DNA from 2 places in the Stenotrophomonas sp. 05N37 genome. Region 1 is predicted to be linked to the other one. Evidence: riboswitches for the same ligand, from Rfam matches in the RefSeq annotation. Region 1 holds a riboswitch; the other holds the start of a gene.

Region 1 (15,810 bases):
GGTGGCCTGGCGCGCTGACAGGTCCATGCTAGGCTGCGCCAGGAAGCGGATACAGAGCCAGCGTTCGGCCATCCGCATGGTTACAGATTCCTGCGGGCACCCGATGGCAGCCAACCTCTACCAGACCCTGGCCGACGAAATGGCCGATGCGATCCACAGCGGCCGGCTCCCGGTGGGCACGCGGCTGCCCTCGTTGCGCGGCCTCGCCGCCCAGCGCCAGCTCAGCCTCAACACGGTCATCGCCGCCTATCGCCAGCTTGAAGACGCCGGGCTGGTGGTGCCGCAGCCGAAGGCCGGCTTCGTGGTCAGCGCGCGACTGGCCGAGCCCACCCGCTCGCTGCGCCAGGCCCCCTCGCTGGCGACCACCCAGGCCCAGCAGCTGATGATGGCCCGTGTGCTGGCGGCGCAGCAGCAGCCCGGCATCGTCGACCTCGCCTTCGCCGGGCCCCGGGGCCGCCGCTTCTATCCCGGCGACAAGCTCGCCCGCAGCACCGCACAGGTACTGCGCCGCGCCGGCATGGTGGAAACCTACGCGCGCCCCAATGCCGCTACCCGCCTGCTCGAACAGATCGTGCGGCGCGGCCCGCGGCTCGGGCTGCACACCAGCGTCGAACGCCTGGTGCTGACCCACGGCGCGATGGAAGCGCTGCAGCTCGCCTTGCGTGCGGTCACCCGGCCGGGCGATGCCGTGGGCATCGAAGCGCCGTCGTATTTCAACCTGTATCCACTGCTCAGCAACCTGGGCCTGAAGGCGATCGAACTGCCCACCGACCCGCGCCTCGGGCTGGACGTGGACGCCGTCGCCGCGCAGCTCGAACAAGGCGCGCTGGCCGCGATCGTGGCCATGCCGAGCGTGCATAACCCGCTTGGCTTCACCATGCCGGTGGCCGAGAAGCAGCGGCTGGCCGCGCTGGTGAACCACCATCGGATTCCGTTGATCGAAGACGCGGTGTATGCCGAACTGCAGTTCCAGGAGCCGCTGTCGCCCCTGCTCAAAGCCTTCGATGACGATGGCTGGGTGATGGTGGTCAGCAGCTTCTCCAAGACCCTGGCCCCGGACTACCGGATCGGCTGGCTCGATGCCGGGCGCTTCGCTGCGGACATCCAGCTGCTCAAGTTCCAGTCCACCGGGGCCGAACCGCGCCTGCTCGGCGAAGCGGTCGGCGCGTTCCTGGAAGCGGGCAGTTATGAGCAGCACCTGCGTCGGCTGCGTCGCCTGTACAGCGACCAGGTACGGCACGTGCGCAGCCTGATCGCCCAGCACTTCCCGGCCGGCACCCTGGCCACCCAGCCCACCGGCGGCTTCCTGTTGTGGGTGGAACTGCCGCCGGGCATCGACACCGGCGAGCTGTTCGAGCAGGCGCTGGCGCACGGCGTGGTGTTCATGCCCGGCCAGGTCTATTCGCGCGGCGCGCGCTACCGGCATTGCCTGCGGCTGTCCTGCTGCCAGGAGCTGGACGAGCGCTATGTGGCGGCGATCAGCACGCTGGGCCGACTGGCCTGCGCCCTGCGCGGCGGATGAACGCCCCCCTCAACCGCACTCCGCGCCAGCCACCCATGGGGTGGCTCTACCCGGTTGGGGCCGGCCAGGGTAGCGCCACGCCATGCGTGGCTGCATCTCTCCCACGGTAGTGCCACGCCATGCGTGGCTGCCTCGCCGCGCTCGGACGCCTTACGCCTCCTGCAGGCGAAGGCAATCCGCCAACCCGGCCGGGTCCGCCCCGGGCGCGAACGGCAGCCGCCCCAGGCAGGGCATCGCCAGGCGCGCGCGCAGCAAGGCCATGTTGTCGTCGATGCGCGCCATCTGCGGGTCCACCTCGTTGCCGATCCAGCCGATGCAGGTTGCCCCGCTGGCCGCGATCGCCGCGGCGGTCAGGCGCGCGTGGTTGAGGCAGCCCAGGCGCAGGCCGACCACCATCACCACCGGCAGCCGAAACGCCTTGACCAGGTCGGCCTGGTCGAGCATGCCCGACAACGGTGCCAGCCAGCCGCCCACCCCCTCCACCACCACCGTGTCGGCCTGCGCCCGCAAACGCGCGAAGGCGGCCTCGATCGGTGCCAGCGCGACGCTCACCCCCGCCTCGGCGGCGGCCAGCTCCGGCGCCAGCGGCAGGGGCAGGGCGTACGGGTTGAGGTCGGCATAGGCCGGGCGCGGGTCGCTGGCCGCGAGCAGCGCGGTAGCGTCCTCGTTGCGCAGGCCGTCCGCGGTCAGCTCACAGCCGCTGGCCACCGGCTTCATGCCCACCGCGCGGCCGCCCTGCCGGCGCAAGGCGTGCAGCAGCACGCAGCTGGCGAAGGTCTTGCCGATGCCGGTGTCGGTACCGGTCACGTACAGGGCGGGGGGCGGATTGGCGGTCATCGGCGTAGCGGTCGGGAAAGTGCGGTGCATTATCGACGGTCCCGGCGCAGCCCGCTGCTTGCTAGACTCGGCCCATGTTCGATACTTCCACGCTCACCGGCAGCAAGCCGGAACAGTACGGCCAGCTGCTGGCCCAGGCCCGCGCGCTGGTGCATGGCGAGCGCGACCGCATCGCCAATGCCGCCAACCTGTCCGCGCTGGTCTACCACGCGCTGCCGCACCTCAACTGGGTCGGTTTCTATTTCTACGACGGCACCGAGCTGGTGGTCGGCCCGTTCCACGGCCTGCCCGCCTGCGTGCGCATCCCGCTGGACAAGGGCGTGTGCGGCGCGGCCGCCAGCCAGCGGGTGACCCAGCGCATCGAGGACGTGGACGCCTTCCCCGGCCACATCGCCTGCGATTCGGCGTCGCGCTCGGAACTGGTGGTGCCGCTGGTCAAGGGCGATACGCTGATCGGCGTGTTCGACCTGGACAGCCCGTCACTGGCGCGCTTCGATGCCGAGGACCAGGCCGGGCTGGAAGCGATCGCCGCGGTCTTCGTGGAGGCTCTGGGATGAGCGTCAAGCTGCGCAACATCGGTCCCAAGAGCGCGGCATGGCTGCGCCAGGTCGGTCTGCGCACGCCCGAGGAGCTGACCGCGATCGGCGCGGTCGGCGCCTTCGTCAAGGTTCGCCGGGCCGGCTTCAAGCCCAGCCTCAACCTGCTCTACTCGCTGGAAGGCGCGCTGCAGGACTGCCACTGGCAGGAGCTGCCGGAAGCGCGCCGGATCGAACTGGTCGCCGAGTACGACGCGATCATCGCCGACAAGCCGCTGAAAAAGGCCCCGCCGGCATCCGGCCCGGTCTACGACCGCACCGCCGAGCGCCGCGATGACGACGACAGCGGCGATGCGCCGCCGTTCGACACGGACGACGAGCACGCCTGATCAGGCCTGCTGCAGTTCCAGCAGTTCGCCCCAGAGGCGGTCGCCTTCGCGCTCCACGCGCAGCTGCAACCGCGTGCCGTGATCGATGCGCAGCGCCCAGCACATCGCCATGGGCATCCCGCAGACCTGCGACAACACCATGCGCAGCGGTCCGCCGTGGCTGACGATCAGCGTGGACGGCGCGTCGGGCTCATCCAGCAGGCGATGCAGGCCACGCACGATGCGCCGCTCGAAGTGGCCCCAGCTCTCGCCATGCGGCGGCGGGTTGGCATGCGGGTCCAGGTGGAACGCCGACAGCTGCTGCATCGGCAGTGCGTCCAGCGCCAGGCCATCCCAGTCCCCGAAATCGAGTTCTTCCCATTCGTCATCGGCGATCACGGCCAGCCCGCGCGGCAGCGCCAGCGCATCGGCGGTGGCCAGCGCGCGTTGCCGCGGCGAGCTCAGCACGCGTTCCCAGCCAAGCGCGGCATATCGGGCGCACAGGGCATCGGTACTGCCTTCGTCCAGGGCCGGGTCGGTGCGACCGTCCAGGTGGCCATCGCGGCCGGTGCTGGCGTGGCGGATCAGGTCGAGGATCATGCCACGCCCCGCCGGCGACCCGCTGCGACGGGCCGGTGGGGGTCACGGGCGTCGGTGCCGGGGTGCTGCAACCACAGTGGGGTCATGGAGATCACATCGAAAAAGCGAGGCATATTCTAACCGCTGCGCTCCATCCCCCCGGCCGATGGCTTAGACTGCGCGCACTTTCAGGTGACCTGGGGCTGCGATGCCGCCAGGTTGAAACGGGAAGCCGGTGACGCGTCAGGCCCTGTGCCACGCCGCCACTCCGGCGCTGCCCCCGCAACGGTAAGCATGGATACACCAGGCAACACGCCACTGTGCTCCGGCATGGGAAGGCGCCTGGCGCGATGGCACCGCCATCGACATGCGAGCCCGGAGACCGGCCTGGAAGACGACTGGTTGCGATGCGGCGGGCATGGCGGCGGCAAGCGGCGCCGTGTGCCCGCTCTCCGTCGAGTGACTCCCTGCAGCGCGATCATCCCCACCCCTTGCCGCGCGGGCGTGCGCGGTGCATGGAGTCATCGATGAAGCTGCAAACCCGCGTTCTTTCCCTGGCCGTACTGTCGGCCCTGCCGCTGCTGGCATCCGCACAGGACGACACCGCCGCGCTGGACCAGGTGCTGGTCACCGCCACGCGCACCCCGATCGCCCTGCAGGACAGCATCTCGCCGGCGCAGGTGATCGACCGCGCCGAGATCGAGCGCAGCCAGGCGCCCTCGCTGCAGGACCTGCTGCGTGGTCGTGCCGGCATCAACCTCAACAACAGCGGTGGCCTCGGCAAGCAGAGCTCGCTGTTCCTGCGCGGTACCAACTCGGCCCACACCCTGGTGCTGGTCGACGGCGTGCGGATCAATACCGGCGACCTCGGCCTGGCGATGATCCAGGACCTGCCGCTGGCGCAGATCGAACGCATCGAGATCGTGCGCGGCCCGCAGTCCAGCCTGTACGGCGCCGATGCAATCGGCGGCGTGATCCAGATCTTCACCCGCCGCAACACCGGCACCTTCGCTCCGCACCTGCAGCTCGGCGGCGGCAGCAACGGCCTGCGCGAGGCCAGCGGCGGCTTCGGCGGCAGCGGCGAGCGCGGCTGGTTCGGCACCGACATCGCTTACCAGCACACCGACGGCATCAACGCCTGCCGCGGCGATGCGGCCACGTTCGCCGGCTGCGGCGCCGACGAACCCGACCGCGACGGCTACCGCAACCTGTCCATGAGCCTGCGTGGCGGCTACGCGCTGACCGACGCGCTGAGCGTGGAAGGCACCGCGCTGCGCGCCAAGGGCGAGAACCACTACGACGGTTACTACAACTACTCGGAGACGCTGCAGCAGGTGCTCGGCGGCAAGGTCCGCTACAGCCCCGGCGAGCGCTTCAACCTGACCGTCAACGTCGGCCGCGCCGACAACGAGTCGGAGAACTACAACGGCAGCACCTGGCTGGGCGCGGCGCAGACCCACCGCGACAGCGCCTCGGCGCAGGCCGACATCGGCATCGCCGACGGCCAGCTGCTCAGCGCCGGCGTCGACTGGAGCCAGGACAACCTGGACGGCAGCAGCGCCGGCTACCTGGTCGACAGCCGCGACAACACCGGCGTGTTCCTGCAGTACCAGGGCCGCTTCGGCGCGCACCACCTGCAGGCCAGCGTGCGCGACGACGACAACGAACAGTTCGGCAACCACACCACCGGCAGCCTCGGCTGGGGCATGGAACTGGGGAGCGGCTTCCGCCTCAACGCCAGCTACGGCACCGCCTTCAAGGCGCCGACCTTCAGCGACCTCTACGATCCGTGGAGCGGCGTGCCGGGCCTGGATCCGGAGACCTCCAAGAGCGCCAACCTCGGCATCGCCCAGCAGGGCGACGGCTGGCGCTGGGGCCTGGATGTGTACGAAACGCGCATCGATGACCTGATCACCTACGACGCCACCACCTTCATGATGTCGCAGGTGGAGAAGGCGCGTATCCGCGGCGCGGAACTGACCGGCGCGATCGCCTGGGCCGGCTTCGACGTCAATGCCCAGCTCAGCCACACCGATCCGCGCAACCGCACCGATGGCAGCGCGCAGTTCGACAACTGGCTGGCGCGCCGCGCGCAGAACACCGCCCGCCTGGACATCGACCGCAGCTTCGGCGGCTTCCGCGCGGGCATCACGGCCAACGGTGCCGGCAAGCGTTATGACAATGCGGCCAACACGGTGCGCCTGGCCGGCTACGGCACGGTCGATCTGCGCCTGGAATACGCGCTGAGCCGTGACTGGTCGGTGCTGGGTCGGGTCAGCAACGTGTTCGACCGCGAGTACGAAACGGTGGGCTGGTACAACCAGCCCGGCCGCGAGTACCGCCTGAGCGTGCGTTACCAGCCGAGGTAATGCCGAGCCACCCAGGCATCCCGTAGTGCCGAGCCATGCTCGGCAACTCGAATGCCGATCCACCCCAGGCATCCGTAGTGCCGAGCCATGCTCGGCAGCCCGAATGCCGATCCACCCCAGGCATCCGTAGTGCCGAGCCATGCTCGGCAGCCCGAATGCCGATCCACCCCAGGCATGCCGTAGTGCCGAGCCATGCTCGGCAGCCCGAATGCCGCTCCACCCCAGGCATGCCGTAGTGCCGAGCCATGCTCGGCAGCCTTTCCAGCCGTCGCGCCACCAAGGCGCGACGCGCTCCCGCTCCCCCAACAACACCCACGACAGCGGGCAAGCAGCCTTGGAACAGCAAAACACGCCAACCACCGGCCGTCTCACCAACCCCACGCCTACTCCGTGGACCAGGGCTTCACCCGCGCTATAGCGCCAGCAATTCCTGAAGGTCATCCATCACCGCCACGGCCTGGACGGTGTCCAGGTCCAGCCCGCGCGGATACCCATAGCGCACCAGCGCCACCGGCATGCCCGCATCGACGGCAGCGCGGTAATCGGTGATCGAGTCGCCCACCATCAATGCCGCCTCCGGCGCTACGCCGAAGTGCGCGGCGATATGCCGAAGCGGTGCGCCGCTCGGCTTGCGCTCGGGCAGCGAATCGCCGCCGAGCACCACGGCGAACACCGCCTGCAGGCCGAAATGCTGCAGCAGCGGCGCCACCAGAGCCGACGGCTTGTTGGTGCAGATGGCAAGCCGCACATCACGCGCCTGCAGTGCCTGCAAGGCCGGCTCGACGCCGTCGAACAGGCGCGGACTGCGCAGCAGGCAGGCTTCGTAGTGACGCATGAAACCGGGCATCACCGCGTCCAGGTCGGTCTGGCTGCCCGCCGCATCGAAGGCCTGTTCCACGAGCCGCCGCACCCCATCGCCGATCCAGGTCAGCACCGTGGCCTCGGGCACGCGCGGCAACTGCCAGTCCTGCAGGGTGCGGTTCAGCGCCTCGGCAATATCGGCCGCGCTGTCCACCAGCGTGCCATCCAGATCGAACACCACCAACGGATACGGATACGACAAGACGCGACTCGCTTCAACGACGTGGGAAGGCACAGTGTACGCCGCGCGCTGGGCGCGCCCGCTCACCCGCACTTGACTGCACCGCGCGTGCGAGGCGACGCACGTCGTCCTCAGATCCGCGCCAGGAAATCCGGGCTCGCGAAACGCTCCACCAGGAAATCCAGGAAGCTGCGCATGATCGTCGGCAGCTGCCGGCGCGATGCGTACACCGCATGGATGCCCAGTCCTTCCACGTCGTACTCGGGCAGCACTTCAACAAGCTCGCCACTGCGCAGCAGCGGGGCAATCTGGTAGGTCGGCAGCATCGCGATGCCCGCACCGGCACGCACCGCTTCGAGCAGCAGCGAAGCTTCGTTGGCGCTGATGTTGCCGCCTACCGCCACCGCGATCGCACGGCCGTCGCGCTGCAGGTGCCACACGCTTTTGCCGACGTAATGGTGCGTCAGGCAGTTGTGCCCGGCCAGTTCGTCGGCGGTGGTCGGCGTGCCCCGCTCGGACAGGTACGACGGCGCCGCGCACAGCACCGAGCGGCACGGCGCCAGCCAGCGCGCAATCAGCGCCGGGTCGATCGCGCGCGAGATGCGCACGGCGATATCCACGCGCTCTTCGACCAGGTTGACCACCCGATCCACCAGCAGCAGTTCCACCCGGGTCAGCGGATGGCGCTTGACGAAATCGGCGACCGCCGCGGCCAGGTGGATCTGCCCGAACGACACGCTCGCCGTGACCCGGATCAACCCGTGCGGCTCGGGATTGTCGGTGGCCAGCTCGCCGTGCAGCTCATCGCCGATCGCCAGCATCTGCCGGAACCGCAGCAGCGCCGCCTCGCCCGGCGCGGTCAGGCTGATCCGGCGCGTGGTCCGGTGCAGCAACCGCGCGCCCAGCCAGCGCTCCACCTCGGCCAGGTAGCGGGTGACCATCGCCCGCGACATCTCCAGCGCCTCGGCCGCGGCGGTGAGACTGCCGCGCTCGACCACCTCCACGAACACATGCATCGCGGTTATCCGGTCCATCTGATCGATCCGTGCAACAAATTAGACCGTTATACGCGGTTTTTCGTACGATTCATGGCGCATACGCTGGCCTTCCTTCCTCAACGGATCCGCCCCCATGAAGATTGCCCTCGTTGGTGCCACCGGCAACATCGGTCGTGAAATCGCCCGCCAGGCCCTCGCCCGCGGTCATCAGGTCACCGCCATCGTGCGCCGTGAGAACGACCTGCCGGCCGAACTGGACGGCGCCCAGCTGGCCGTCGCCGCGCTGGACGATACCGATGCCCTGGCGGCGGTGATCGCCGGCCACGATGTGCTGGCCAGCGCCTTCGGCCCGCGTCCGGGCGATGCGCCCGGCACCGTCACCAGCGTCAGCGCGGCGCTGGTCAAGGCTGCGCGCCAGGCCGGCGTGCCGCGCTTCATCATGGTCGGCGGTGCCGGCAGCCTGGAAGTGGCCCCCGGCGTGCAGCTGGTGGATACCGAGGGCTTCCCGGACGCCTACAAGCCGGTCGCCCTGGCCGCCCGCGACACGCTCAGGCAGCTGCAGGCCGTCGATGACCTCGACTGGACCTTCTATTCCCCCGCTGCCGAGATCGGCCCGGGTCCGCAGCGCGGCGGCTTCCGCACCCAGGCAAAGACCTTCCTGGCGGCCGCCGACGGCCACAGCCGGATCAGCTACGCCGACTACGCCGATGCGTTCGTCAGTGAGATCGAGACGCCGCAGTACGTGCGCCAGATCGCGACGGTTGCGTATTGAAGCAGGCGCCGGCCGGTGGTCGGCACCGACAGAGCAGCCGAGCATGGCTCGGCTCTACCCGGTCCCGGCGTGATGCCGGGGCCGTGCCGAAGCGCCGGCCGGTGGTCGGCGCCGATAGAGCAGCCGAGCATGGCTCGGCTCTACCCGGTCCCGGCGTGATGCCGGGGCCGTGCCGAAACGCCGGCCGGTGGTCGGCACCGACAGAGCAGCCGAGCGTGGCTCGGCTCTACCCGGCCCCGGTGTGATGCCGGGGCCGTACCGAAGCGCCGGCCGGTGGTCGGCGCCGATAGAGCAGCCGAGCATGGCTCGGCTCTACCCCGTCCCGGTGTGATGCCGGGGCTGTACCGAAGCGTCGGCCGGTGGTCGGCGCCGATAGAGCAGCCGAGCATGGCTCGGCTCTACCCCGTCCCGGTGTGATGCCGGGCCGTACCGAAGCGCCGGCCTGTGGTCGGCGCCGATAGAGCAGCCGAGCATGGCTCGGCTCTACCCCGTCCCGGTGTGATGCCGGGGCTGTACCGCACAGGAAACCTTGAGATGCCGAACTTCCCGCGCACCGCCCTGACGCTCGCACTGTCCGTCGCCACCGCGCTTGGCGTGACCGCCCCCGCCGTAAGCGAGGCCTCCGCTGCCGCCGCCCAGACCCATGCGCTGCACGTGCAGCCCTACCATCCCGGCGACACGGCGCTGTTCTCGGTGGCCTCCACCCTGATCACCGGCCAGCACGACGCCGTATTGATCGACGCCCAGTTCGCCGCCTCCGACGCCGCCCAGCTGGTGCAGCGCATCCGCGACTCCGGCAAGCACCTCACCACCATCTACATCAGCCACGGCGACCCGGACTACTACTTCGGCCTGGCCACCCTGCAGGACGCGTTCCCCGACGCCCGCATCGTCGCCACCGCCCAGACCGTCGCCCACATCACCGCCACCCAGGCCGGCAAACTCGCTTACTGGGGCCCGCAGATGGGCGCCGACAAACCCGCACGCATCGTCATCCCGCAGGTGCTGGACGGCACCGCCCTCACCCTCGACGGCCAGCCGCTGCGCATCATCGGCCTCGACGGCCCCACCCCGGACCGCACCGTCGTCTGGATTCCCTCCCTGCGCACCGTCCTCGGCGGCATTCCCATCGTCGCCGGCGAACACGTCTGGATGGCCGACACCCAGAGCGCGCAGTCGCATGCCAAGTGGCTCGCCACCCTCGCCACCATCAAGGCCCTCAAGCCCACCCGCGTCATCCCTGGCCACTACGCCAGCGGCGCGAAACTGGACAGCAGCGCCCTCGATTTCACAGCGGCCTACATCCGCGCCTTCGACGAAGAAACCGCACGCAGCCGCAACGCCGATGCGTTGATTGCCGCGATGAAGAAACGCTACCCCACCCTCCAGGGCGTCAGCTCGTTGGAGGTGAGTGCGAAGGTCGCCAAGGGTGAAATGCAGTGGCCGTGACGTTGGATTGAAGCGATGTAGAACTGCCGCACTTTTCGCAGCTCGAACCATCACCGCATGTTGAAACACGATCGGCGATCAATCGGGATGCGACCCGATTGCGGCGCAAACTGCCGCCAGCGATGAGGCACCCCATCGTTCGCAGCTCATGCCACCGCCAGATGATGAAGCACGGTCGGCGATCGATCCCAATGCAACCCAACTAGAAAAAAAATTCCGCCTCCCTAAACAGGGTGCTGCTCCTAGCAGTCGCAGTCACAATTGCAGTTGCAGTCGCAGTCGCAGTTGCAGTTGCAGTTGCAGTCGCAGTTGCAGTTGCAGTTGTAGTCGCAGTTGCAGTCGCAGTCGCAGTTGCACTTGCAGTTGCAGTAGCCGTTGCACTTCCCCAGCCCACCGACACGGTATCAAAGGGTGGCGTGGGTGGGGCTGCGGGACCGTCGTGCGCCATGGATGGCGCACGCGAGCCTCCAGGGATGGATTCACGGCGTGTCCCGCAGCCCCACCCACGCCGCCCAAACCGTCTGCACAAGGACACCACAGCTTTTGACGTTATTGCAGTTGCAGTTGACGTTGACGTTGACGTAGATCTTCAAACGCCACCCAACGCTCAACAGTCATCAAGATGATCGAACAACCCCGGCTGGCTCACCGCCTCACGCTCCCGGAATCCCCCCAACCCCACCCCCACCAACCGATAGCGCGTCTCCGCCGGCAGATCCACCCGCGCCCGCAACGCCAACGCGATATCGCGCAACTCTTCCAGTGACTCCGGCGGCGACTCCGGCGTAAAGCTCCGCGTAATGATCCGGAACTGCGACGTCTTCAACTTCAGCACCACCGTGTGCCCCACCCGCTCCGTCTTCCGCGTCGCCTGCCACGTCTTTCCCGCCAGCTCCACGATTGCCGCGTCCAGTGCATCCAGCGGCAGATCCTCGGCGAACGTATCCTCCGACGAAATCGACTGCACCGGCTGGTCCGGCTCCACCGCACGCTCATCGATCCCCCGCGCGCGGTGGTACAACCGCGCACCGAAACTGCCGAACCGCCCTTCCAGCTGCTCCAGCGGCAACGCGCGCAGATCACCCACCGTCGCGATCCCCAGCTCGGCCAGCTTGGCCTCCATCACCTTGCCCACGCCCGGCACGCGATTGACCGGCAGCGGCGTCAGGAAGCGCTCCACGCGATGCGGCGGCACCACGAACTGACCATCCGGCTTGCGCCAATCCGAGGCGATCTTGGCCAGGAACTTGTTCGGTGCGATCCCCGCCGACGCCGTCAACCGCGTCTCCTCCCGGATCTGCGCCCGGATGATCTCCGCGATCTCCGTCGCCACCGTCATCCCGCCCTTGTGCACCGTCACATCCAGGTACGCCTCGTCCAGCGACAGCGGCTCCACCAGGTCGGTATGCCGCAGGAAAATCTCCCGCACCTGCCGCGACACCGCCTTGTAACGCACGAAGTCCGGCGGCACGAACACCGCGTCCGGGCACAGCCGCTCCGCGCGCAACGCCGGCATCGCCGACCGGATCCCGAACACCCGCGCCTCGTACGATGCCGCGCACACCACCGAGCGTGCGCCCTTCCACGCCACCACCACCGGACGCCCGCGCAGCGACGGATCGTCGCGCTGCTCCACCGACGCGTAGAACGCGTCCATGTCCACGTGAATGATTTTGCGCAGAACGGACACGTCGGGAAGGCTCGGGCCTGGAAGCGGATTGCTAGATGAACAAGATTACAGCCACACGCCTGAGTATGGTCTTTTCATAACAACAACATGCGTTTTTCAAGCTGAAAACACTACGCCAGCGTACGGTTAAAACGTTTGATTGAATCACTTTTCCTCTGCACTCTTGCGCACTTGTAACCCAGCAACACAGCCGCCCCAGGGCCGGCTTCACCCGATGGCAACTTCTTCAGGATTGCGCTTTCCATGACTCGTCTCCACGCGTTCTCGCGCGAACAACTGCTGGCCAGCGCCCGCGGTGAACTGTTCGGCCCGGGCAGCGGTCGCCTGCCCAACGATCCGATGCTGATGTTCGATCGCATCACCGACATCCGCGACGACGGCGGCCCCCACGGCAAGGGACTGGTACGCGCCGAACTGGATATCCGCCCCGACCTGTGGTTCTTCGGCTGCCACTTCATCGGCGACCCGGTCATGCCCGGCTGCCTCGGCCTGGATGCCATGTGGCAGCTCACCGGCTTCTACCTGACCTGGCTCGGCGCCCCCGGCCGCGGCCGCGCCCTGGGCTGTGGCGAAGTGAAGTTCACCGGCCAGGTGTTGCCCGAAGCGAAGCTCGTCAGCTACGAAATCGACATTACCCGCGTCATCAACCGCAAGCTGGTGATGGCCCAGGCCGACGCCCGCATGCTGGTGGACGGCCGCGAAATCTATTCCGCCAAGGACCTCCGCGTAGGTCTGTTCACCTCCACCGAGAACTTCTGATGCGTCGCGTCGTCATTACCGGAATGGGCATTACCTCGTGCCTGGGCAACGATCTGGACACGGTGTCCAGCGCACTGCGTGAGGGCCGTGCCGGCATCCGCACCCTGCCCGACCACGCCGAAGCCGGCCTGCGCAGCCACGTCGGCGGCAACATCGAACTGGACCTTGACGCGCAGATCGACCGCAAGGTGAAGCGCTTCATGAGCGATGCCTCGGCGTACGCCTATATCGCCATGCGCGATGCGATCGCCGATGCCGGCCTGGACGAGGGCCAGGTCGCCAACCCGCGCACCGGCCTGATTGCCGGTTCCGGCGGCGGTTCCAGCCAGTGGCAGGTGGAATCGGCCGACATCCTGCGCGCGCGTGGCGTGCGCAAGGTCGGCCCGTACATGGTGCCGCGCACGATGTGCTCGACCGTGTCGGCGTGCCTGGCCACCGCGTTCCAGATCAAGGGCCTGAGCTACTCGCTGTCCGCCGCCTGCGCGACCTCCGCGCACTGCATCGGCGCGGCCGCCGACCTGATCCGCCACGGTGCCCAGGACGTGATGTTCGCCGGCGGTGGTGAGGACCTGCACTGGTCGATGAGCGTGATGTTCGACGCCATGGGCGCGCTGTCCACCCGCTTCAACGAGACCCCGGCCTCGGCCTCGCGCCCGTATGACAAGGACCGCGACGGCTTCGTCATCGCCGGCGGCGGCGGCATGCTGGTGCTGGAAGACTACGACCACGCCGTGGCCCGTGGCGCGCGCATCTACGCCGAACTGGTCGGCTACGGCGTCACGTCCGACGGCGCCGACATGGTCGCCCCGTCCGGTGAAGGCGCGGTGCGCTGCATGAACATGGCCATGGCCAACCTGTCCGGCCCGATCGACTACCTCAACACGCACGGCACCTCGACCCCGCTGGGCGACGTCACCGAGCTGAAGGCGGTGCGCGAAGTGTTCGGCGAATCGATCCCGCCGTTGTCCTCGACCAAGGCCCTGTCCGGCCACTCGCTGGGCGCGGCAAGCGTGCACGAGGCGATCTACTGCCTGCTGATGATGCGCGACGGCTTCATCGCCGGCTCGGCGAACATCGGCGAACTCGACCCGCTGGTCGAAGGTTTCCCGATCGTGCGCGCCAGCCAGGAGGCGCAGTTGAACACGGTGATGTCCAACAGCTTCGGCTTCGGCGGCACCAACGCGGCGCTGGTGTTCGGCCGGGTGTGATGCGCGGTTGATGCCGTGACGAGAAAGCCCGGCCAATGCGCCGGGCTTTTTTTCTTTGGTCTGGCGTTCATGGTGCCGGAACGAAGAGCAGCCGAGCATGGCTCGGCTCTACCGACGTGGCATCAGGCCACATGACCGGATGCCGTACCGGCAATCCCACATCACGCGTGACCGGATGACGCGCCGGCAATCCCGCACCACGCGTGACCGGATCACGCGCCGGCAATCCCGCATCACGCATGACCGGATCACGCGCCGGCAATCCCGCATCGCACATGACCGGATCACCCGCCGGCAATCCCGCACCACGCATGACCGGATCACGCGCCGGCAATCTCGCATCACGCATCACGCATGACAGGATCACCCGCCGGCAATCCCGCATCACGCATGACCGGTTCACGTGCCGGCAATCCCGCATCGCGCATGACCGGATCACGCGCCGGCAATCCCGCATCGCGCATGACCGGATCACGCGCCGGCAATCCCGCATCGCGCATGACCGGATCACGCGCCGCAATCTCACTCCGCGCATGACCGGTAGTGCCGAGCCATGCTCGGCAACCGCGCGCAGCGCGGCATACGCGTCCGAAGGCAACATCCATCAAAGCGCCCTCGGGGTTGCCGGCATGGAACCAGCCCGACGCCTTGGGTTCGGCGGTCATGTTGTCGGAACGGAGAGCAGCCGAGCATGGCTCGGCTCTACCGACGTGGCATCAGGCCATATGGCCGGATGCCGTGCCGGCAATGCCACATCACGCGTGATCGGATGACGCGTCGGCAATCCCGCACCGCGCATGACCGGATGACGCGTCGGCAATCCCGCACCGCGCATGACCGGATGACGCGCCGGCAATCCCGCACCGCGCATGACCGGATGACGCGCCGGCAATCCCGCACCGCCCATGACCGGATGACGCGCCGGCAATCCCGCACCGCCCATGACCGGTAGTGCCGAGCCATGCTCGGCAACCGCGCGCAGCGCGGCGTGCGCGTCCGAAGGCAACACCCATCAAAGCGCCGTCGCGGTTGCCGGCATGGCACCTGCCCGACGCCCTGGGTCCGACGCCCTTGGTCCGACGCCGTTGGTCAGGCGCCGTTGGTCAGGCGGCGTTGGTCAGGCGGTCATGTTGCCGGCACGAAGAGCAGCCGAGCGTGGCTCGGCTCTACCGTAGGTGCGGCAGCAGCAATGCGTGCGCGTCCACCAGCGAACCGACGATGCGGTGGCCGAGCGCGCGCAGGTCCTCGTCGGGGTGCACCAGGTCGGGGACCTGGATCGCGGTCATGCCCGCGCCGACCGCTGCGCGGATACCCGCCGGCGAATCCTCCAGCGCCAGGCAGCGCGCCGGCTCCTTGCCCAGCTTCCGCGCGGCCAGCAGGTAGATGTCCGGCGCCGGCTTGGGGTGGGCCACGTCGCTGCTGGTCACCACCACGTCGAAGAACGCCAGCAACCCGGACGCCGCCAGCTTGCGCGAGGCGCGCGGCTGCCGGGTCGAGGTGGCCACCGCGCGCGGGATGTCGTGCTCGCGCAACAACTGCAGAAGTTCCAGGATGCCCGGCCGCAACGGCAGCCCGGCATGCGTGCGTGCTTCGTACAGGTCATGGCAGCGCGCGAACAACGCCGCCACCTGCCCGGCCTCGATGTGCTGCAGCAACAGGCGCTCGCAGTCGCGATCACCCA
Region 2 (15,810 bases), on a different contig from region 1:
TCGGACACGCGTGAGTCGCTGCGTACGTTCTTCGAGGTGGACCGGCACTTCATCGTGCTGGCCGCGTTGAAGGCACTGGCCGATGACGGGCGGATCGAGCGCGGCCAGTTGCAGGTGGCGATCGAGACGTACGGGATCGATGTGGAGAAGGTGGACCCGGCGGCGGTGTAGGCACGGAAGCATTCACGCCATTGATAGCGCGACTCCGGTCTCTGCCGCACGGCAGGAACGCTGGCATGCTGGATGCCTCGTATCCAGCTGACAGCAGGGAGGCCGTGATGAAGTGCGATCGACAGCCCGGCACGGCCGTCGTCCTGTTCCTCGCGGTGCTGCTGTGCTGCGGGCTGCTGCCCGCGGCCGTCGCCCGCACCGAACCGGTTCCGGGCAGCCTGCATGCCCGGCTGGTGGCACTGGATGCCGACCCGGCACAGCCCGCGGCCGAGCGCCTGGCGGCAATGCGCAGGGCGTATGCGCAGGCCGCACCGGTGGCGATGCAGTCCGGCGATTGCGTGGCATTGCCGGATGCGCGGTTGCAGGACCTGTTCCAGTCCACCGCCCTGATCGCCTTCTACGCGCGTGAACCGGCCACCTTGCTGCGCCTGCAGTGCCTGTACGAGGCGCTGGTCGCGCGCGGTCTTGCCGTGGATGACCACCACCGCAGCATGCGCGGTTCGCTGATCGCGCTGCAGCGGTTCGACGAGGCCAACGCGCTGAACACCCGCCTGCAGACGCCGCCCACCGCCTTGCCGACGATTGGCGGCAAGACGCTGGCGGGCCGGCCGTTGCTGCGGCTGGAGGACATCGGCCAGGTCCAGCGCACGGTGCTGGCCGAGGATGGCCTGCAGGTGGTGGCGATGGTGCACCCGCACTGCGGCTTCTCGCGGCGCGCGCTGCAGGCGATCACCTCGCAGCCTGACTACGCCTGGCTACGCGCGCGTCTGCAACTGGTGGTGCCGATCGGCCAGGCCTGGCCCGGCCAGGAAATGCTGGACTGGAACCGCGCGCATCCGGACCTGCCCATGCAGCCGATGGTGAGCGATCCGTCGTGGCACGCGCTGGACACTGGCCAGTCACCGGTGTTCCACCTGCTGCGCGATGGCGAGGTGGTCGCGACCGTGGCCGGCTGGCCGCCAGAGGGCGCCGACCTGCGCGTCATCCGTGCGGCACTGGACGCGCAAACACGCTGAGTCCACGTGCTTGGTTGCATCTGAGAGCATCGTCCGCGCCGCGGCGGTGCTCGCTTACACTCGAACGATGCGCCCCGATTCCATCCTCACCCTCTCATGCCCGGACCGTACCGGGATCGTCTATCGCGTCTCCGGCCTGCTGTTCGAGCTCGGCTGCAACATCCTCGATGCCCAGCAGTTTGGCGATGAGGAGAGCGGCCGCTTCTTCCTGCGCGTGCACTTCGATCGGGCCGCCAGCCAGGCGCTGGCGGATATCGAAGCGCGGATGGGGACGCTGGCGGCGGAGTTCCAGATGGACTGGCAACTGCACGACGCGCGCCGCCGTGCGCGGCTGCTGGTCCTGGTGAGCAAGCAGGGGCATTGCCTGAACGACCTGCTGTTCCGCGCACACAGCCGCCAGCTTCAGGTCGAGATCGCCGCAGTGGCCTCCAACCATGACGACTTCGCGGCGCTGGCAGGTTCCTACGGCGTGCCGTTCCATCACCTGCCGGTCAACGCCGACAACCGTGACACGCAGGAGCAGCAGATCATCGACCTGGTCGAGCGCGAGCGCATCGACCTGGTGGTGCTGGCGCGCTACATGCAGATCCTGTCGCCGCGCCTGTGCAAGGCATTGGCGGGCAAGGCGATCAACATCCACCACAGCTTCCTGCCCAGCTTCAAGGGTGCGCAGCCGTACCACCAGGCGCACGCGCGCGGGGTCAAGATCATCGGCGCCACCGCGCATTACGTCACCGAAGACCTGGACGAAGGCCCGATCATCGAGCAGGACGTGGCGCGCGTGGACCACGCCATGACCCCGCGCGACCTGGTGCGGCTGGGTAGCGACACCGAATCGCAGGTGCTGGCGCGCGCGGTACGTCGGCATGTGGAGCACCGCATCCTGCGCAACGGCCATCGCACGGTGGTATTTCGCTGAACCGGGATGCGGCGCCGGTTGCCTGATGCTGCCTGCACCTTGATCCGTAGGTACCGACCGTTGGTCGGTACGCTCTTCCGACCGCTGGTCGGCACGCTGTTCCGACCGCCGATCGGTACGGCGTTCCCACCCTTGGTCGCAACGCCGTTCCGCCCGCAGATCGGTACGCCGTTCCGCCCCGCACCCGGAGGCAGCCGGTCAAACGACCGCGATCTTCGCCTTCGCCAATGCCTCGCGCACCATGCCGTCGTTGGCCTCGGTCACCGGCCGGGTCATGTCCCACAGGAACTTGACCCGGAACCCGGCTTTCACCGCGTCCTGTGCGCTCCACAGCACGCAGTAGTCGCGCGCCAGGCCGCACACATGCACCTCGCGAATGCCGCGTTCGTGCAGCCAGCCGGCCAGGCCGGTGGCCGGGCGGGTGCCGTCCGGGCCATGGTTCTCGCGGAACGCGCTGTAGGAGTCCACCTGCTGGCGGGTGCCCTTGCGCAGGATCAGGTCGGCCACGGTCCAGTCCAGGCCCGTGTGCAGCGCCGCGCCCGGGCTGCCCTGCACGCAGTGGTCCGGCCACAGGGTCTGCGGCTGCGCATGCAGCAGGATGGCCTCGAACGGCAGATGCCCCGGATGCTGGCTGGCAAAGGAGGCGTGGTCGGCCGGGTGCCAGTCCTGGGTCGCCACGACCGTGCGGTAGCGGCGCTGCGCCAGCAGGGCGGCGATCGGCGCCACCAGCGCATCGCCCTGCTCGCAGGCCAGCGCGCCACCGGGCATGAAGTCCGGCTGCAGGTCGATCACCAGCAGGGCGACATCGGCGGGTAGGGCGGCGGTCATGGCAGGTCCAGCACAACGGAAGCGAGGCAACCAGCGTGGCGGCCCCGCGTGCGAACGTCAATCGCCCGTGGGGGCGCCGTTGTCCTGTCCGTAATACAGCAGGCCGATCTTGATGCGCTCGCGGCCGGTCTCGCGGCGGTGCCGGTTGGCATCGCGCAGCGAATACACGCAACCGCAGTACTCCTGCTGGTAGAACTGCTCGCGCTTGCTGATCTCCACCATGCGCGCGGCACCACCGCCCTTGCGCCAGTTGTAGTCCCAGTACTGGATGCCCGGGTACTGCGCGGCGGCGCGATGGCCGCAGTCGTTGATCTGGTTCATGTCTTTCCAGCGCGAGATGCCCAGCGAACTGCTGATCACCGGAAAGCCATGTTCGTGTGCATACAGCGCGGTGCGCACGAAACGCATGTCGAAGCACATCGTGCAGCGGATGCCACGCTCGGGCTCGGCTTCCATGCCGCGGGCGCGGGCGAACCAGTTGTCGGTGTCGTAGTCGGCGTCCACGAACGGCACGCCGTGCTTCTCGGCGAAGCGGATGTTCTCCTGCTTGCGCAGCTCATACTCGCGCGCCGGATGGATGTTGGGGTTGTAGAAGAAGATGGTGTAGTCGATGCCGGAGGCGGTGATCGCCTCCATCACTTCGCCCGAGCACGGCGCGCAGCACGAATGCAGCAGCAGCCGGGTGTTGCCGTCGGGCAGGGCCAGGGTGGGGCGGTCGAGCGGGGTAACGGTGGGCGTGGTCATGCGGCTCTCGTCGACCGCACCGCCGGCAACGGCGGCGGTGCGGTCCTTGGGGTCATCTACAGACGGTGGATCAGGCGGCGTTGGCGTCGGCGTTTTCCGCGCGCAGTTCGCGGGCGGCGGCCACCAGCGCTTCCAGCGCGGCCCGGGTTTCCTTCCAGCCGCGGGTCTTCAGGCCGCAGTCGGGGTTGACCCAGATCTGCTCTGGCCGCAGGACCTCGGCGGCCTTGCGCAGCAGCGCCAGCATCTCTTCCTTGTCCGGCACGCGCGGGGAGTGGATGTCGTACACGCCCGGGCCGATCTCGTTGGGGTACTGGAAGCGCACGAATGCATCCAGCAGCTCCATCCGCGAGCGCGAGGTCTCGATGGAGATCACGTCGGCATCCATTGCCGCCACCGAGTGGATGATGTCGTTGAACTCGGAATAGCACATGTGGGTGTGGATCTGGGTGGCATCGCGCACGCCGCTGGCACTGATCCGGAACGCTTCCACCGCCCAGTCCAGGTACTCGCGCCACTGTGCGCGGCGCAGCGGCAGGCCTTCGCGGATCGCCGGCTCGTCGATCTGGATCACGCCGATGCCGGCCGCCTCCAGGTCCAGTACCTCGTCCCGCAGCGCCAGCGCGATCTGCCTGCAGGTGTCCGCGCGCGACTGGTCATCGCGCACGAACGACCACTGCAGCACCGTCACCGGGCCGGTCAGCATGCCTTTCATCGGGCGGTCGGTCAGCGACTGCGCGTACTGCGACCAGCGCACCGTCATCGGCCGTGGGCGGGTCACATCGCCGAAGATCACCGGCGGCTTCACGCAGCGCGAGCCGTAGCTCTGCACCCAGCCATTCCTGGTGAAGGCAAAGCCATCGAGTTGTTCGCCGAAGTATTCGACCATGTCGTTGCGCTCGAACTCGCCGTGCACCAGCACGTCCAGCCCGATCTGCTCCTGCACGCGCACGCAGTGCTCGGTCTGGGTGGCCAGGAACGCATCGTAGTCGGCGTCGGAGAGCTTGCCGGACTTGTTGCGGGCGCGTGCCTCGCGCACGTCCAGGGTCTGCGGGAACGAGCCGATCGTGGTGGTCGGGAAGCGTGGCAGCTGCAGGGCGCCTGCCTGGGCCAGGTGCCGCTGCGGGTAGGGGCTGTGGCGCTGCGCATCGGCAGCGGTCAGGCCGGCCAGGCGCGCGGCCACGGCGGGCTTGTGCACGCGCGGCGACTGCCGGCGCGATTCGATGCGCGCGCGCGACGCGGCCAGCCCGGCCTCGGCGTGCGGTCGGGCGTCCAGCGCATCGGCCAGCAGGCGCAGTTCCTGCAGCTTCTGGGTCGAGAACGCCAGCCAGCCGCGCAGCTCGTCATCCAGCCTGGTTTCCAGCGCCAGGTCCACCGGGCTGTGCAGCAGCGAACACGACGGTGCCAGCCACAGCCGGTCGCCGAGGTGGCCGTGCGCGTAACGGGCCAGTACCAGCGCGTTGTCGAGGTGGGTGCGCCAGATGTTGCGGCCGTTGACCAGGCCGGCCGACAGCACGCGGTCGGCCGGCAGCACGCTGAGCACGGCGTCCAACTGCTCCGGTGCGCGCACCAGGTCCACGTGCAGGCCGTCCACCGGCAAGGCGGCGGCCAGGCCGAGGTTGTCCTCCAGCGCGCCGAAGTAGGTGGCCAGCAGTACCTTGGGGCGTGGCACGCCGGACAGCGCCGCATAGGCGTGTTCGAACGCGGCGCGCGCGCTGTCGTCCAGGTCCTGCACCAGCACCGGCTCGTCCAGCTGCACCCACTGCGCACCGGCGGCCTTCAGCCCGGCCAGCAATTCGGCATATACCGGCAGCAGCGCGTCCAGCAGGTCCAGCGCCGGGCTGCCGTCCACGGTCTTGGACAACAGCAGGAAGCTCACCGGGCCCAGCAGCACCGGTCGTGTCTCGATGCCCAGCGCCTTGGCTTCACGGTACTCGGCCAGCGGCTTGTCGCCGCGCAGGGCGAAGCCCTGGCCGGCCTGCAGTTCTGGCACCAGGTAGTGGTAGTTGGTATCGAACCACTTGGTCATTTCCAGCGCGTGCAGGTCGTAGCCGTCGCGCTGCACGCCGCGGGCCAGCGCGAAATAGCCCGCCAACGGGTCGGCATCGGCCAGGGCGCGGTAGCGGGCCGGGATCGCGTCCACCAGGAAGGCGGTGTCGAGCACCTGGTCGTAGAAGCTGAAGTCGTTGCTCGGCGGCACATCGACGCCGGCCTCGCGCTGCAGGGTCCAATGGCGTGCACGCAGGCCACGGGCGGTGTCCTGCAGCGACGCGGCGCTGCTTTCGCCGGCCCAGAACGCTTCCAGCGCGCGCTTGAGTTCGCGCTTGGCGCCGATGCGGGGAAACCCCAGGTTGGTAACAGTGGTCATGGAACGTGTCCTCATTGCAGTAGCGGCATTGAGGAACGAAGGAACCGCGTGCCGGCCACGCCATGGCTGCCGTGTCCGTCCCGCCAGCGACCTTCGCCCCCGCGGGCGAACCGGATGTCGTGGAGCGGACGCACGGGGGCAGCGCCACGCGGGCGGCATGGCGGCAGGCCCCGGCAACCTCCCCGCGGACGTTCCAGGTCGAATCGGGGGACGGTCGTGTCCCCCGGCCGGGGCCGGTATTCGGGCTGATGGACACGGGCGCGGGCGCCCACCTAGTACCTGCCGCTTCCCAGGCGGTGAGGCCCAGTGCTGTTGGCAGGATTCGTTTCCATTCACCGCTGCGGGGCAGCTCCGGAATGGGCGCGCGAGGCGCCTTCACCGGATTCCCGTTTAAACCCATCCCTTCATCTGCATGAAGAGATAGATACCTTCGGCCCGCACAAGGTAGGCCGAAGGCGGGCGGTGGTCAAGGGGGGTTACGGCCGATGAATGACGCCGCTTACAAGCGCGCCGCGTCCGCCCGGCTGCGGATGTCGGCAAAGGTGTCGTCCTGCAGCAGCCGCCCGTTCTCCCAGACGGTCAGCATGGCGTCCTCGTAGCCCAGCGGCAGCGCGACCGCGGCCAGCGACTCGGCCTCGGCCGGGATCGGCACTGTGCGGAACTGGCCGTACTCGCGATGCCGCAGCAGGCGCATGCGACCGCGCTTGCTCTGCTTGCCACTGTCGGTAACCGGGTCCTTGTAGACGTCGATCCAGTTTCCGTCCACCCGGGCGGCCGAACATTTCAGCGCGAACTTCTGGGTGTCGCGGTCCAGCCGCTGCAGCAGCGCGCCGCCCATGCCGAAGGCGACGTTGTCGGCGGCGTAGCCGGCCGCGGTGATGCAGGCCAGGATGTCGCCGATGCTGGTCGGGTTGACGCCGTCGCCCTGGATCACGCGCACGTGGTTGAGCACCTTGTAGCCCTTGCCGTTGACCGCGTGGCCGAAGGCGTCGTCCAGCAGTTGCAGGCATTGCAGCACCACCGTCACCGGGTCGCCCGAGTCCGGGCGGATCACCACGGTGGCACCCGAGTCGATCACCTGCTGGCGCAGCGTGGTGCCCCAGTGCTGGGTGATCGCGTGGTAGATGTCATAGCTGTCCGACACCACCGCCACCACTGCACCGGGCGTGGCAAAGCGCGCAAGCATGTTGCGGTAGGCCTCCACCTCGTTGTCGCGGCCCCAGCTGGTGATCGTGCTGTGCTCGGCGGCCGGGATCGAATGGCCGGCCACCGGCTCATGGTAGAAGGCGCGGGCGAACAGCAGCGCCGAGACGGTATCGGTACCAAGGAAATTGACCAGGTGCGCGGCGCCGCCGATGGCGGCCGACTCCAGGCTCGACACGCCACGGCTGCCGAAGTCATGCAGCTTGAACGGCAACTGGCCTTCCGGGTCGTCGCTGGTGCGCTCCAGGAAGCGGCGGATGGTCTGCTTGGCGTGCCAGCTGGTGGTCGCTACCGTCACCGGGTACCAGATCCGCAGCAGCAGCGTTTCGAGGTATGACGGTACCCAGAATGCCTGCGGGTCGGTCGATTCAATCGTCATCAGCGCGTTGTGCACGGGCACCACGGTGCCTTCGGGCACGGCGCGGATGCGTACCGGCAACAGGCCGCCATGCGCATCGACGATGTACCGCCAGCCGGCCTCGTTGAAGGGCTCGCCATGGGCGGCGAAGAGATCGCGCGCCGCATCGATGTCGGCGTGGGTGATCGGCCTGGCCAGGTAATCCTTCAGCATGGCCTGCAGGCCGAAGAACAGCGTGCGGTCGTAGAGGCCGCCGCGCGATTCCACGTAGAAGAACGTGGCATCGGTACCCGGCGGATACTGCAGCCAGTGGCTGGCCTTGTAGCTGTCGGTATTGAGGAGAAGATTATCGAGGTACTGCATGACGGGAAGCTCCTTCGCGTCGGGTGACGCCGGCGGTCTATCCACCGGCGGAACAGGCAGGGATCAGCCCCGGCCCAGGAAAAACTCCAGGATGTGGAGATGGTCTTCGAACAGCTTGGGCCCCATGTCCAGCGCCTCGCTGACCGGGATCCAGCGCGCCTTGTCGGCATCGTCGCCGCCGCGTACCGCCGGCAGTTCGCCAGCCGGGAAATCGAAATGGAAGGCGTGGGTGATGGTGCGGCCGCGCTGGCTGCGTTCGGGGTGGTCGAACACATGCTGGCCCTTGAGCGACCCCTTGAGTACCGGCGCCGGTATCTTCAGCCGGGTCTCCTCGCGCAGTTCGCGCAGGCAGCTGTCCAGCAGGCCCTGCTGCTGGCCGACAAACCCGCCCGGCAGCGCCCACAGCCCCTTGCCGGGCTCGGCACGGCGACGCACCAGCAGCACGTGGCCCGAATGCACCACCACGGCATCGGTGGTGACGAAGGTGGGCGCGTATGGCGCGTCCTTCCAGGCCGCTTTGTACTGCTCGATGAACTGGTACTCGGCCACCAGCTGGGCATAGGCCGGCCCGCTCTTGCGGAACGCTTCGAGCATGGCGTACACCGGTGCGGGCACGTTGCCGCGCAGCATCAGCAGCGCGCCATGGAAATCCACGCTGCCGGCCTCGAACAGGTAACGGCGCAGCTCGGTGGCCGACAAGGTTTCGGTGTGCTGTACATCGACCAGCGGCCACTGCGGGAACTCGCGCAGGTAATAGCTGGAATCATCCTTGTCCATCCCGACCAGGCCGATCCTGGCATCGCCAGCGTGACCATCGGCGCGGACGGCGTCGGCCACCGTGCGTTGCACACCGGCGATCCACTGGGCTTCGTTGTACAGATGGTCCTTGAGCGGACGGATCAACAGACGCTCGCCGGCACCTTCCAGCGCGGCCTGGATCATCACGGCACGTTCGGCCACGGTCCAGGGATTACGGAGGCTGCGGGGGGTGTCGGCAGAGCCGACCAGAAAGATCAGCTTCTTGGCCCGGCTCAGTGCGAGGCGGGCAACGGCGGCATGGCCGTTATGGAAGGGCTCGAAACGCCCGATGAAAACCAGATAGTCGTATTCCATGAGAATCCCCCATGTCGTTGTGTATGCCGCGGGTCTGTCCCTTGGCTGATGCCAATGCTACTCCTCTGCCAAACGGCGTCAACGTCGGCGGTGTCATGCGGGCCGGGTGTTCAGCCGAGGATCTGCAGCACCTGCGCGATGCGCTGCTGCACGGGGCCGGTCAGGACATGGAACGCTACGCCCTGCGCCGATAGCGCCTGCACGTAGGCGTCGTGCTGCGCATGGCGGAAGGCTGCGTCGCGGCGGGTGCCATCCTGCACGAACGCAAAATCCGGTGCGCACAGGAACAGATGGGCGTAGCGACGTTGCGCCAACGCGTGCAGCGCCGGCTCGACGCGGCCGAACATCACCTCGCAGTACAGCTGCGTGGTCAGCGGCGTGGTGTCGCACACCAGCCAGCGGTTGGCCGTGGTCGACAGCGTTTCCTCGCGCGCCACCTGCACGCGTGCAATGTAGAGCAGGTCGTCATAGGTCAGCGCGCCGCCGCGCGCCTCCCAATGTTCGCGGCCGAACTCAGCGGCCCAGGTCGTCTGCAACCGGGTGGCCAGCGCTGCCGCCAACGTGGTCTTGCCGCTGGATTCGCCGCCGAGCAGGCCGATGCGCCCGACGAAATCGGCGTACACGCGGGGGGGCAGGAAGGCGCGCAGTGCATGTGGATCGCGCCGGAGCGCGGTGCCCGATACCGGTATCCTGCTGCGCGTGGGGTCCAGGCACACGTGCGCGACCGGCCACTGCGCACCGGCCTGTGCATTGAAATGCTGCTGCAGGGCAGCGGCGAAACCCTCGCCGTAGTCTTCGCTGGTGAAAACCGCATCCACCCGACGCTCCCACAGCGCGGTGCATACCCAGGCCACGAACGTGCGCTGCGCCGTGTCGTCATCGCCGTTGTCCGGCAGCGGCCGTACCGGCACGCCGCGCTGCGCACAGAGCGCGGCCAGGCGCGCAGGGTCCAGTACCAGCCGCGTAACCTGCGGGTACAGCGCCTGCAGCCACGCATCGCGTCGCGATGCATCGCAGCCGGGCAGCTCGGGCTGGCTCCAGCTCAGCAGCAACACCGTCTCGCACTGCGCCAGCGCGTGGTCGATCAACGCCTGGTGGCCCCGGTGCAGCGGGCTGAACTTGCCCACCACCAGGCCGGTGGCGAAGCGCTCAGCCATGCGTGGGCTCCGCCGCCACCGCGCCGGCAGCCGCGGCGCGCATCAGCCGCCGCCAATGCCGCAGCGAGACCAGCGCGTTGATCCAGAACACCACGTACAGCACCGCCGTCAGGTGCAGGCCGCGGCTGGCATACAGCGGGATGGCGATGCTGTTGACCAGCAGCCAGAACCACCACGCGTCCAGCTTGCGGCGCATCATCAACAGCTGCGCCACCACGCTCAGCACCAGGACGGCCGAATCCAGGAACGGCGCGTAGGCATCGGTCCAGGTGTGAAGCAGCAGGCCATAGCCGACGCTGGCCAGCACTGCGGCCGGCAGCATCCAGCCCAGCGTGCGCACCTGCACGCGGGTGATCGGCAGCGCGTGCCCGTGGTCGCCGCGCAGCCATTGCCACCAGCCGATCACGCTGGTCAACACGAACACGCCCTGCAGCACCACGTCGGCGTACAGCCGGGCGTCGTGGAAGACCAGTGCGAACAGGGTGCAGCCGATGATGCCGGTCCACCAGGTATGCACGCTGTTGCGCCCAGCGAGCAGGATCGAGGCCGCCACGGTGAGGTTGGCGGTGATTTCCAGGGCGCTGGTCATGCCAGCGCGCCGGGCAGGTGGTGTGCAGGGTGGAGCGACGGCATGGGGGCGTCTTGGAAACCGGGGCTGCCAAGTTTACGTGGGACGAGCCACTGCATCCGCCGCGCCGCTGGCTGCGTATCTGCCCACGACCCCCACGTGGAGCCACGCATGCGCCGCCCCCCTCTGCCCCCGTTGCTGTTGCTGCTGCTGTGCCCGGTCCTGCCCGCTGCCGCCCAGCAGGTGCAGCGCCAGGAAGGCCGGGCCTTCGCGCCGGCCGATGGCCGCCTGCTGTACCGCGAGACGCACTGGTTGCAGGGCCCGCCCACGGCGCGCGCGCGGCTGGTGCTGTACCGCTGCGCCGATGGCCGGCCCTTCGCGCGCAAGTGGATGACCCCGCGGGGCAGCGCGCAGACGCCGGATTTCGCCTTCGAGGACGCGCGCAGCGGCTACCAGGAAGGCCTGCAGGGCAACGCCGCCACGCGCACCGTGTATGTGCGTGAAGACGCCCGCGCCGACCGGGTCAGCCGCACCATCGCGATTCCGCCGGACGCGGTGGTCGATGCCGGGTTCGACGCAGCCGTGCTTGGCCACTGGGACGCCCTGCAGGCCGGGCGCCCGGTGGCGTTCCAGTTCCTGCTGCCCAGCCGCCAGCGGCTGGTGCCGCTGAAGCTGCAGCGCGGCAGCGCGGTGACATGGCAGGGCCAACCAGCCGAGCAGCTGCAGATGCGCCTGGATGCGTGGTTCGGTTTCGCGGTGCCGGCGGTGAACCTGGTCTATGCACGCAACAACCCGCGCCTGCTGCAGTTCAGCGGCACCGGCAATGTGCGTGATGAACGCGGCCGCTACCCGCAGGTGCGGGTTGAATTCCCCGATGCGCCGGTCGCGGCGAGCGCCGCCGAACTGGCTGCGGCGCGGCAACAGCCGCTGGTGGCGGCATGCACCGGCTGAGGGCCCCCTTGCGCAGGCCCCGCGCAGCGACGACGATGCGGGCAGTCCCCCTGCCGACATTGAGCCTGCGATGCCTGAGCTGGACACTGCCGAATCCGGCGCCGCGCGGCGCCTCGACGAGCTGCTCGGCCGGGTCGCCGCTGGCGATCGCCAGGCGTTCGAGTCGGTCTACCAGCTGGCGTCGGGGCGTCTGTTCGCGATCTGCCTGCACGTACTGCGCGACCGCAGCGATGCCGAAGAGGTGCTGCAGGACGTCTTTACCCGCGTCTGGCACAAGGCTGCGCAGTTCGATCGTGCCAAGGCGGGGGCCATGACCTGGTTGTCGATGATGGCGCGCAACCGCGCAATCGATCGCCTGCGCGCGGCGCCGCCGCGTCCGCTGGACGACCTGTCGGTGGCCGACGAAATTCCCGATTTCGCCCCGCAACCGGCGCAGGTGGCCGAACAGGCCTCCGATCGACAGCGCCTGGACGGCTGCCTGGACACGCTGGAGCCCCGCCGGCGCTCGCTGATCCAGCTGGCGTTCCTGGAGGGCGCCAGCTATGAGGAACTGGCGCGCCGGATCGGCTCGCCGCTGGGTTCGGTGAAGAGCTGGATCCGCCGCGGCCTGGGCCAACTGCGGGTGTGCCTGGAGCAATGAACCTCCGCGACCGCCACGATCTGCCTGACGACGGCCAGCCGCCCAGTGCCGACATCCTGGCCGGCGAGTACGTGCTGGGCGTGCTCGATGCGGGCCAGCGGGCGGACGTTGAGCGTCGCATCGCCAGCGATCCCGGTTTTGCCCGGCTGGTGACGCAGTGGGAACACCGCCTGGCCCCGATGCTGGACGCGATGGGCAGCGAAGCCGTCCCGGCGCATCTGTGGCCACGTATCCGCACCTCGCTGGGCTGGTCGTCGGTATCGACCCACGCACCGCGCGCGTGGCAGCGCACCGGCTTCTGGCAGGGCATGACCGCGCTGGCTGCGGTGGTGGCGCTGGTGGCGGTGTTCAGCCGCCGCGAGCTGGAGCCGGTGGCGCCGGCGCCGGTGACCACGCCGGTGGCGGTCACACCGACTGCGCCGCCGACGCCGGCCGAACCGGAGCAGGCGACCCGACCGGTCACCCCGTTGCTGCGCGACGATGGCAGCCCCGGCTGGCTCGCGTCGGTGGACAAGGCGCAGGGCAAGGTCCTGATGGTGCCGGTGCCGACGGCGGCCGACGCGGCTGGACGCGCGCCCGAGCTGTGGCTGATTCCGGCTGGTGGCACGCCGCGTTCGCTGGGCCTGGTGTCGATCAACCGCGCCCATACCGTGACGGTGCCCGACGCACTGCGTGATGCGCTGGTGAACGGGTCTGTGCTCGCGGTCACGCTGGAACCGGCCGGCGGCGCGCCGCAGGGTGTCCCGACCGGGCCGATTGTTGCCAAGGGCGACATCGCGACGCTGTAAAGCACGTTTTATTTCCGGATTCGTGCATCCGGATGGCCCTGATTCCCGTATCTCCTGACAAGAACGCCAGGAGATGCGCGAAATGTCGGCCGGACCCGCCACTGCTGCAGCACGCAAGCCCCGTCGTGGCCCTTGGGCCACCGTGCGGCGCTGGTTCGATACCAGTGCCGACACGCCGGTGGCTGCCGATGCGGCCACGCGCGTGGACTGGCTGCGCGCCATCCCCTTCGCCGCGATGCACCTGGCCTGCTTCGCCGTGATCTGGGTGGGGGTGTCGTGGGTCGCGGTGGGCGTGGCCGTGGCGCTGTACGCAGTGCGCATGTTTGCGATCACCGCCTTCTACCACCGCTACTTCTCGCACCGCACCTTCCGGACCTCGCGCGCGGTGCAGTTCGTCTTCGCGCTGATCGGCGCGGCCAGCGTGCAGCGCGGGCCGTTGTGGTGGGCCGCGCACCATCGCAACCACCATCGCCACACCGATACCGCCGCCGATCCGCATTCGCCCGGCGTGCATGGCTTCTGGTGGAGCCACATGGGCTGGTTCCTCACCACCGAGGGCTTCCGCACCGACTGGGACCGCATCCCGGACCTGGCCAGGTACCCCGAGCTGCGCTGGCTGGACCGCTTCGACACGCTGGTGCCGATCGCGCTGGCCGCCGCGCTGTTCGGCCTGGGCGCACTGCTCGAACGCATCGCTCCGTCCTGGGGCACCAGCGGCGGGCAGATGCTGGTGTGGGGCTTCTTCATCTCCACCGTGGTGTTGTTCCACGCCACGGTCACCATCAATTCGCTGGCGCACCGCTTCGGCCGCCAGCGCTTCGCCACCGGCGATGACAGCCGCAACAACCTGTGGCTGGCGCTGCTCACCTTCGGCGAAGGCTGGCACAACAACCACCACTTTTTCCCGGGCACCGCGCGCCAGGGCTTCTACTGGTGGGAAGTGGACATCACCTGGTACGGCCTGCGCCTGATGGCGGCGCTGCGCCTGGTGAGCGACCTCAAACCGGTGCCGGCCTGGGTGCTGGCCAAGGCGGAGCACTGACATGCGTATCGCCGTGATCGGATCGGGCATCGCCGGCCTGGCCAGCGCCTGGTGGCTGGGCCAGCAGCACGAAGTGACCCTGTTCGAGGCCAATGACTACCTCGGCGGCCACACCCACACCCACCAGGTGCAGGTGGATGGCGCCAGCCACGCGGTGGACACCGGCTTCATCGTGTTCAACCCGCTGCACTACCCGCTGCTGACCGCGCTGTTCGACGAACTCAACGTCGCCTCGCAGCCGACCACCATGAGTTTCTCGGTGCACAGCGAGCGCAGCGGGCGCGAGTACAACGCAACCTCGCTCGATGGCCTGTTCTGCCAGCGCCGCAACCTGGTGTCGCCGCGCTTCTGGGGCATGCTGGCCGACCTGCGCCGCTTTTACCGCGAGGCCCCGGCGCTGCTGCAGGGCGACGATGAAGGCCCTTCACTGGGCGACTACCTTGCCGCCGGCAAGTATGGCCGCACCTTCATCGATGAGCACCTGTTGCCGATGGCCTCGGCGCTGTGGTCCTCCCCTACCGCCAGCCTGACCGCGTTCCCGGCGCGCTACCTGGTGCAGTTCATGGCCAACCACCAGATGCTGCAGGTGAGCGGCCGCGCGCCGTGGCGGGTGGTGCAGGGGGGCTCGGCACGCTACGTGGAGGCCATGCGCCGGCGCTGGCAGGTCCGTGAGCGGCTGGACTGCCGGGTGTTCGGCGTCGAGCGCCACGAACACGGCGTGCGCGTGCACAGCGCCGCCGGCCTGGAAGGCTTCGACCAGATGGTGCTGGCCTGCCACAGCGACCAGGCCCTGGCGCTGTTGTCCGATGCCGACCCGGCCGAGCGCAGCGTGCTCGGCGCCATCCGCTACCAGCCCAACGAGGTGGTGCTGCACACCGATGCGCGCCTGCTGCCACGCAACCGAAAGGCCTGGGCGGCCTGGAACGCGCACGTGCCGGCCGCGCCGATGGAACCCTGCACGGTGAGCTATCTGATGAACCAGCTGCAGGGCATCGACACGCCCACGCCGCTGGTGGTCACCTTGAACCGCACCGACGCGATCGATCCGGACAGGATTCTGCGCCGCCTGCAGTACGCCCACCCCGTGCATGACCACGCGATGGTGCGCGCGCAACAACGCTGGGCCGAGATCCAGGGCCGTCGCCGCACCTGGTTCGCCGGTGCGTACTGGGGCTGGGGTTTCCACGAAGACGGCATCCGCAGCGCGCGACGCGTAGTGGATGCGTTGCAGGCACTGGATGCCGACGCGTATTGGCCGCTGGCACAGGCGCAGCCAGCATGAGTGCCAGCGCGCTCTACCGCGGCCGCATGCGCCACCGCCGCCATGCGCCCCACCCGCATGCGTTCGGCTATCCGGTGGCGCAGCTGCTGCTCGACCTGGACGAGCTGGACACGGTGTTCCGGCGGCGTTGGCTGTGGTCGGTGGGGCGCCGCAACCTGGCCGAGTTCCGCCGCAGCGACTACCTCGGCGACCCCGCCCAGCCGCTGGCCGACGCGGTGCGCGCGCGCATCACCGACGCGCTGGGCCGCGCGCCGCAGGGCCCGATCCGCCTGCTCACCCACCTGCGCTATGCCGGCCACGCC

Evidence for each region. A riboswitch is a leader RNA that binds a small molecule or an ion and turns the genes downstream of it on or off. The one in region 1 is predicted to bind cobalamin.
Region 2: another riboswitch for cobalamin. It lies ahead of metE (5-methyltetrahydropteroyltriglutamate--homocysteine S-methyltransferase); the one in region 1 lies ahead of btuB (TonB-dependent vitamin B12 receptor).

The regions. Positions count from the first base shown of each region.
Region 1 is NZ_JBFTNG010000003.1:164,850-180,659, reverse strand. It holds gene AC1DGC_RS11440 (aminotransferase-like domain-containing protein) at 104-1,522, shown strand; gene bioD (dethiobiotin synthase) at 1,673-2,359, opposite strand; gene AC1DGC_RS11430 (GAF domain-containing protein) at 2,434-2,916, shown strand; gene AC1DGC_RS11425 (TfoX/Sxy family protein) at 2,913-3,284, shown strand; gene AC1DGC_RS11420 (histidine phosphatase family protein) at 3,285-3,863, opposite strand; cobalamin riboswitch at 4,016-4,247, shown strand; gene btuB (TonB-dependent vitamin B12 receptor) at 4,370-6,211, shown strand; gene gph (phosphoglycolate phosphatase) at 6,624-7,274, opposite strand; gene AC1DGC_RS11405 (LysR family transcriptional regulator) at 7,385-8,287, opposite strand; gene AC1DGC_RS11400 (NAD(P)-dependent oxidoreductase) at 8,385-9,023, shown strand; gene AC1DGC_RS11395 (MBL fold metallo-hydrolase) at 9,558-10,472, shown strand; gene dinB (DNA polymerase IV) at 11,080-12,162, opposite strand; gene fabA (3-hydroxyacyl-[acyl-carrier-protein] dehydratase FabA) at 12,406-12,921, shown strand; gene fabB (beta-ketoacyl-ACP synthase I) at 12,921-14,129, shown strand; gene AC1DGC_RS11375 (hypothetical protein) at 14,369-14,902, shown strand; gene AC1DGC_RS11370 (HAD family hydrolase) at 15,296-15,810, opposite strand, start outside.
Region 2 is NZ_JBFTNG010000009.1:16,606-32,415, forward strand. It holds gene aceE (pyruvate dehydrogenase (acetyl-transferring), homodimeric type) at 1-171, shown strand, start outside; gene AC1DGC_RS18435 (hypothetical protein) at 279-1,187, shown strand; gene purU (formyltetrahydrofolate deformylase) at 1,255-2,106, shown strand; gene pncA (bifunctional nicotinamidase/pyrazinamidase) at 2,305-2,934, opposite strand; gene AC1DGC_RS18450 (epoxyqueuosine reductase QueH) at 2,992-3,678, opposite strand; gene metE (5-methyltetrahydropteroyltriglutamate--homocysteine S-methyltransferase) at 3,749-6,043, opposite strand; cobalamin riboswitch at 6,258-6,491, opposite strand; gene AC1DGC_RS18460 (nicotinate phosphoribosyltransferase) at 6,543-7,967, opposite strand; gene AC1DGC_RS18465 (bifunctional nicotinamide-nucleotide adenylyltransferase/Nudix hydroxylase) at 8,031-9,086, opposite strand; gene AC1DGC_RS18470 (AAA family ATPase) at 9,191-10,237, opposite strand; gene pnuC (nicotinamide riboside transporter PnuC) at 10,230-10,826, opposite strand; gene AC1DGC_RS18480 (hypothetical protein) at 10,977-11,756, shown strand; gene AC1DGC_RS18485 (sigma-70 family RNA polymerase sigma factor) at 11,827-12,396, shown strand; gene AC1DGC_RS18490 (anti-sigma factor) at 12,393-13,184, shown strand; gene AC1DGC_RS18495 (acyl-CoA desaturase) at 13,267-14,226, shown strand; gene AC1DGC_RS18500 (NAD(P)/FAD-dependent oxidoreductase) at 14,228-15,508, shown strand; gene AC1DGC_RS18505 (DUF1365 domain-containing protein) at 15,505-15,810, shown strand, end outside.